DNA from 2 places in the Streptomyces sp. NPDC038135 genome. Region 2 is predicted to be linked to the other one. Evidence: riboswitches for the same ligand, from Rfam matches in the RefSeq annotation. Region 2 holds a riboswitch; the other holds the start of a gene.
What was found. A riboswitch is a leader RNA that binds a small molecule or an ion and turns the genes downstream of it on or off. The one in region 2 is predicted to bind glycine.

Region 1: linked by a shared signal. The riboswitch ahead of gcvP (aminomethyl-transferring glycine dehydrogenase) and the one ahead of gcvT (glycine cleavage system aminomethyltransferase GcvT) in region 2 are both predicted to bind glycine.

Annotation. Positions count from the first base shown of each region.
Region 1 is NZ_JBVJXS010000006.1:10,099-13,491, forward strand. Features, by position in the region: gene ACZ7JA_RS17560 (DNA polymerase IV) at 1-393, shown strand, start outside; gene ACZ7JA_RS17565 (PRC-barrel domain-containing protein) at 476-847, opposite strand; glycine riboswitch at 967-1,061, shown strand; gene gcvP (aminomethyl-transferring glycine dehydrogenase) at 1,236-3,393, shown strand, end outside.
Region 2 is NZ_JBVJXS010000011.1:33,512-36,904, reverse strand. Features, by position in the region: gene ACZ7JA_RS29310 (enhanced serine sensitivity protein SseB) at 1-343, opposite strand, end outside; gene ACZ7JA_RS29305 (AAA family ATPase) at 409-1,086, opposite strand; glycine riboswitch at 1,264-1,361, shown strand; glycine riboswitch at 1,362-1,475, shown strand; gene gcvT (glycine cleavage system aminomethyltransferase GcvT) at 1,519-2,646, shown strand; gene gcvH (glycine cleavage system protein GcvH) at 2,761-3,138, shown strand; gene glyA (serine hydroxymethyltransferase) at 3,153-3,393, shown strand, end outside.

The DNA.
Region 1 (3,393 bases), on a different contig from region 2:
GGGGTCGGCGTCACCGGGCTCGCCGACTACACCCAGGAGGACCTGTTCGCCCAGGCGGCGCAGCCGTCCGGGGAGGCGCGGTCGCCGGAGGAGGCCGTGACCGAGCCCGTGCCGGAGCGGCCGGAGCCCGGCGAGCGGCAGTGGCGCGCCGGGCAGGACGTGCGGCACGCCGAGCTGGGCCACGGCTGGGTGCAGGGCAGTGGCCTCGGCCGGGTGACCGTGCGCTTCGAGACGCCCCAGTCGGGGCCGGGGCGGGTGCGGACGTTCGGCGTCGGGGATCCCGCGCTGGAGCCGGCGGATCCGCTGCCGCTGGTGTCGGCCCCGGAGCCGTCGCCCGGGGTGCCGGACATGGGGCCGCCGAGCCTTTCGGGCGCTGTCGACGCCGATCCGTAGCGGGTTGCAGGGCCGACCGGGTGCCGGCGCCACCGTGGTGGGGTGCTCCGCCTTCCCCCGCGCGGTGGCCGACGGCGCGGGATCAGGGCTCCTCCGTGCCCGCCAGCTTGCCGAAGTCGTGGTCCGCGAGCGGGGAGGGCGCAGCCACGTCCAGGCCGTAGTGGTGGTAGAGCTGGAGTTCCTGTTCGGGGGAGAGGTGGCGGCCCACGCCGAAGTCGGGTGCGTCCTTGATGAGCGCGCGGTCGAAGGGGACCCGCAGGGCGCCCTCGACGATCTCGCTGGGCTCCAGGGGGACGAAGGCGTCCCGGGAGAACAGACCGGTGCGTATGGCGGCCCACTCCGGCACGCCGGTGGCGTCGTCGAGGTACACCTCGTCGATGGTGCCGATCTTGGTGCCGGTGCGGTCGAACGCCTTGCGGCCGATCAGGTTGCGCGGATCGATGTCGGTCTGCACGGTCCCTCTCCCTCCACGTGGTCGCAACTCATCCGTAAGCACTACGAAAGAGCACAATCAGGGAGGCGGCCACTCGAAGGCCCGGGCGTTGACCTCGCTGGTAGGCTGACAGCGGCTGCTGACCCCGTGCGGGAGAGTCCTCCGACCACCTCGGAGGCGCCGAAGGAGCAAATCCTCCCCGGAATCTCTCAGGCCCACGTACCGCACGGACGAGGTCACTCTGGAAAGCAGGGCGGATGTCGACGGCGTCCGCCCTCACCGACGGTGAAAGCCGGCGCCTTCGGGCCGCCGGTGAAGCTCTCAGGTCGAGATGACAGAGGGGGAGGCCGTCGGGGTATCCGTACCGGGGTGCCCCTCGAAGGTCGTGTCAGACCAGGAGGCCTCCGCAATGACCGCCCATCGCACCCCGCTCTCCGAGCTCGAAGCGGGCATCCCCTTCGAGCAGCGCCACATCGGGCCCGACCAGGAGGCGCGGGCCAAGATGCTCGCGCACGTCGGCTACGGCTCGCTCGACGAGCTGACCGCCGCCGCGGTCCCGGACGTGATCAAGAACGCCGACGCCCTGGACCTGCCGGGCGCCCGCACCGAGGCCGAGGTCCTCGCCGAGCTGCGCTCGCTCGCCGACCGCAACCAGGTCCTCGGCTCCATGATCGGCCTCGGCTACTACGGCACCTTCACCCCGCCGGTCGTCCTGCGCAACGTCATGGAGAACCCCGCCTGGTACACGGCCTACACGCCGTACCAGCCGGAGATCTCCCAGGGCCGGCTCGAGGCTCTGCTGAACTTCCAGACCATGGTCGCCGAGCTCACCGGGCTGCCGACGTCCGGCGCGTCCCTGCTGGACGAGGGCACGGCCGCCGCCGAGGCCATGGCGCTCTCCCGGCGCATGGGCAGGAACAAGAAGGGCCTGTTCCTGATCGACGCGGACGTCCTGCCGCAGACCGTCGCCGTGATCGAGACGCGCGCCGAGCCGACCGGCGTCGAGGTCGTCGTCGCCGACCTCTCCGACGGCATCCCGGCGGAGATCGCCGAGCGCGAGATCAACGGCGTGCTGCTCCAGTACCCGGGCGCCTCCGGCGCCGTCCGCGACATCAAGCCCGTCATCGACCAGGCGCACGGGCTGGGCGCCCTCGTCACCGTCGCGGCCGATCTGCTCGCGCTCACCCTGCTGACCTCGCCGGGCGAGCTGGGCGCCGACATCGCCATCGGCACCACCCAGCGCTTCGGCGTGCCGATGGGCTTCGGCGGGCCGCACGCCGGCTACATGGCGGTGCACGAGAAGTTCGCGCGCAGCCTGCCCGGCCGTCTCGTCGGCGTGTCCGTCGACGCCGACGGGCACAAGGCGTACCGCCTGGCGCTGCAGACCCGTGAGCAGCACATCCGCCGTGAGAAGGCCACCAGCAACATCTGCACCGCCCAGGTGCTGCTCGCCGTGATGGCCGGCATGTACGCCGTCTACCACGGCCCCGAGGGGCTGCGCACCATCGCCCGCCGCACCCACCGCTACGCCACGATCCTCGCCGAAGGCCTGAAGGCCGGCGGCGTCGAGATCGTGCACGGCGCCTACTTCGACACCCTCACCGCGCGCGTGCCCGGCAGGGCCGCCGAGGTCGTGGACGCGGCCCGGGCGGGCGGCGTCAATCTGCGTCTCGTCGACGCCGACCTGGTCTCCCTGGCCTGCGACGAGACCACCAACCGGGCCCAGGTGGAGGCCGTCTTCGCGGCCTTCGGCGTGGACGGCGACATCGAGGCGCTGGACGCGGCGGCCGGCGAGGCCCTGCCCGAGGCCCTGCTGCGCACCGACGACTACCTCACCCACCCGGTCTTCCACGAGCACCGCTCCGAGACCGCGATGCTGCGCTACCTGCGCCGGCTCGCCGACCGTGACTACGCGCTCGACCGCGGCATGATCCCGCTGGGCTCCTGCACCATGAAGCTCAACGCGACCACCGAGATGGAGCCGGTCACCTGGCCCGAGTTCGGGCAGCTGCACCCCTTCGCGCCCGCCGAGCAGGCCGAGGGCTACCTGACGCTCATCCGCGAGCTGGAGGACCGGCTCGCCGAGGTCACCGGCTACGACAAGGTCTCGCTGCAGCCGAACGCCGGATCGCAGGGCGAGCTGGCCGGTCTGCTGGCCGTGCGCGGCTACCACCGCGCCAACGGCGACGAGCAGCGCACCGTCTGCCTGATCCCCTCCTCCGCGCACGGCACCAACGCGGCCAGCGCCGTGATGGCCGGCATGAAGGTCGTCGTCGTCAAGACCGCCGAGGACGGCGAGATCGACGTCGCCGACCTGCGGGCAAAGATCGAGCAGCACCGCGACGAGCTGGCCGTGCTGATGATCACCTACCCGTCGACGCACGGTGTGTTCGAGGAGCACGTCGCCGACATCTGCGCCCAGGTCCACGACGCGGGCGGCCAGGTGTACGTCGACGGCGCCAACCTCAACGCGCTGGTCGGCCTCGCGAAGCCGGGTCACTTCGGCGGCGACGTCTCGCACCTGAACCTGCACAAGACGTTCTGCATCCCGCACGGCGGCGGCGGCC
Region 2 (3,393 bases):
GCAGCCCGCGCGCGAACTCCACCGCCGGGGCGACGGTGAAGGACATGTGGGAGCCGGCCGCCAGGCGGAGCTGCTCCTCGGAGCTGAAGACCGGGACGTACACCTGGCCCTCGATCTCCATCGTGGGCAGGTCCAGCGGTCCGCTGTGCGGTCCGCCGCCGTTGGGCAGCGGGACCCACAGCAGGCTGCGGCCCAGCACCTCGGCGATCCGCCCGCCCGCGCCGGGTATGCCGAGGGAGGCCGAGAGCACCTCCTCCAGTTCGTTGCCGGGCCAACCGCCGTGCGGGTGGGGGTGCGTCTGTGCCGGGAAGTCCGCGGGAAGGTCCGCCGCCGAGAAGTCCATCTGCCTGCCGCCTGCTGGGAACCACTGCTGTGGTCCGAAAGGCTAGCGGGTGGCCGTGACGGCGCTCAGCCGGATCGGCCGGCGAAGCCGATGCGGCGCAGCACCGCGGCGGCGTCCCGGTCCAGCAGCACCGCCGAGCCGCAGCCGGCGGGCAGCTCCCCCCGCTCCACCGCGCGCAGCAGGCGGGCCGCCGTACGGCGGTGGCGGCGGAAGGCGTAGCGGGAGACGCCGCGGCCGCGCTCGCGCTGGCCCGCGCGGGCGGTCTCCGCGGTGACGTCGAGCAGCAGCAGGTGCAGGGTGCCGCCGCGGCGGCGGGCCGCGCGGACCAGCCAGCCGCGCACCCAGGCCTGCGTGCCGCAGTCGTGGACGACGACGCCCTCGCCGGTGCCGAGGGCGCGGCGCAGTGCGGCGTAGTGGGCGAGCCGGACCAGGGGGCGGTACAGCGCGTAGGGCAGGAAGCGGGGCACGCGGGCGGCCCAGCGGTCGCGGGCGTCCTGGGAGTCGACGCGGTGGCCGGGGACCGCGCGGTGCATCAGGGTGGACTTGCCACTGCCGGGCAGCCCGGTGACCACCACCAGGTCGCGGGGGCCGAAGAGCAGGTCGTGCGGGCTGCGCCCGGCGCGCTCGCGCAGGTCGCGGACGACCGGGGCGGGCCGCCCGGCGCAGCGCTCGCGGGCCGGGGCGGAGGGCTGCTCCGGCATCGCGAGACCGGTGGTGGCGGCGTAGGCCGTGGTCCTGTTCACCGTCATCGTCCTCCCCTGTGGGCTCGGTAACCCTTTGCCCATCGAATGTAAAGAGAAGGTAATGCGCCGGTCCAGCGGTTGGGTACGCGTACTGCCACAGCTCGGTTACAGATGCGGGCCCTGACGGGGCGGGGCGCGGCGTGCAATGATGTGCGCGCCAACTGCATACCGGCCGCTTGAATCCGCGCGGGAGAGTTCCCAGCCAGCTCCGCTGGGACGCCGAAGGAGCAAGTCCCTCCCTTGAATCTCTCAGGCCCCGTTACCGCGCGGGCGAGGCACATCTGAAAAGCGGGCCGCTGCGACAGTGGCTCCACCCAAGGTGCAAGCCGTGACCACTCCTCGTGAGGATCATGGCGAACCTCTCAGGTTCCGATGACAGATGGGGAGGAACGTTCCTCGCCTGTCATACCTGCCCTGGGAGACGACCGACCGATGAGCAGTACCGAACCCACTCCAGCGCGCCGCACCGCGCTCGACGCCCTGCACCGTTCGCTCGGCGCGACGATGACCGACTTCGCCGGCTGGGACATGCCGCTGCGCTACGGCTCCGAGCGCGACGAGCACGTCGCGGTGCGGACCCGGGCCGGCCTCTTCGACCTCTCCCACATGGGCGAGATCACCGTGACCGGGCCGCAGGCGGCAGCCCTGCTGAACTACGCCCTGGTGGGCAACATCGCCTCCGTCGGCGTCGGCCGCGCCCGCTACACCATGATCTGCCAGGCCGACGGCGGCATCCTGGACGACCTGATCGTCTACCGGCTGGCCGAGCACGAGTACATGGTCGTCGCCAACGCCTCCAACGCCCAGGTGGTGCTGGACGCGCTGACCGGGCGCGCCGCGGGCTTCGAGGCCGAGGTGCGCGACGACCGCGACGCCTACGCGCTGCTCGCGGTCCAGGGCCCCGAGTCCCCCGGCATCCTGAAGTCGCTGACCGACGCCGACCTGGACGGCCTGAAGTACTACGCGGGCCTGCCCGGCACCGTCGCCGGCGTCCCCGCGCTGATCGCGCGCACCGGCTACACCGGCGAGGACGGCTTCGAGCTGTTCGTGAAGCCGGAGCACGCGGTGGAGCTGTGGCAGGCGCTGACCAAGGCGGGCGAGGGCGCCGGCCTGGTGCCGTGCGGCCTGTCCTGCCGGGACACCCTGCGCCTGGAGGCGGGCATGCCGCTGTACGGGCACGAGCTGACCACCTCCCTGACGCCCTTCGACGCCGGGCTGGGCCGGGTGGTGAAGTTCGAGAAGGAGGGCGACTTCGTGGGCCGCGAGGCGCTCACCGAGGCCGCCGCCAGGGCCGAGCAGAACCCGCCGCGCAAGCTCGTCGGCCTGGTCGCCGAGGGCCGCCGGGTGCCGCGGGCCGGGTTCTCCGTCGTCGCGGGCGGCGAGGTGATCGGCGAGGTCACCTCCGGCGCCCCCTCCCCCACCCTGGGCAAGCCGATCGCGATGGCGTACGTCGACGCGGCGCACGCGGCGCCGGGCGCCGAGGGCGTCGGCGTGGACATCCGGGGCAGCCACGAGCCGTACGAGGTCGTGGCGCTGCCCTTCTACAAGCGCCAGAAGTAGACACTGGGCGCGGTCCGTCCCCGGACGTGACCCTGCGCACATCCCGCTGCCCGGCAGCGGATCCGGCAGTCCCCCATTCATCAGCACTCCCGCGCGTACAGGAGAATTCAGGCCATGAGCAACCCCCAGCAGCTGCGCTACAGCAAGGAGCACGAGTGGCTGTCGGCCGCCGAGGACGGCGTCTCGACGGTCGGCATCACGGAGTTCGCGGCCAACGCGCTCGGCGACGTGGTCTACGCCCAGCTCCCCGAGGTCGGTTCCACGGTGTCCGCGGGTGAGACCTGCGGCGAGCTGGAGTCGACCAAGTCGGTCTCGGACCTGTACTCGCCGGTCACCGGTGAGATCACCGAGGTCAACGAGGACGTCGTCAACGACCCGTCGCTGGTGAACTCGGCCCCCTTCGAGGGCGGCTGGCTGTTCAAGGTACGCGTCACCGAGGAGCCGGCCGACCTGCTCTCCGCCGACGAGTACACCGCCCAGAACGCCGGCTGAGGAGTCGTAGCCGTATGACTGTCCTGAACACGTCCCTGCACGAACTGGACCCGGAGATCGCCGCCGCGGTCGACGCCGAGCTGAACCGCCAGCAGTCGACGCTGGAGATGATCGCCTCGGAGAACTTCGCGCCGCTCGCGGTGATGGAGGCCCAGGGCTCGGTGCTGACCAACAAGTACGCCGAGGGCTACCCCGGCCGCCGCTACTACGGCGGCTGCGAGCACGTCGACGTCGCCGAGCAGATCGCCATCGACC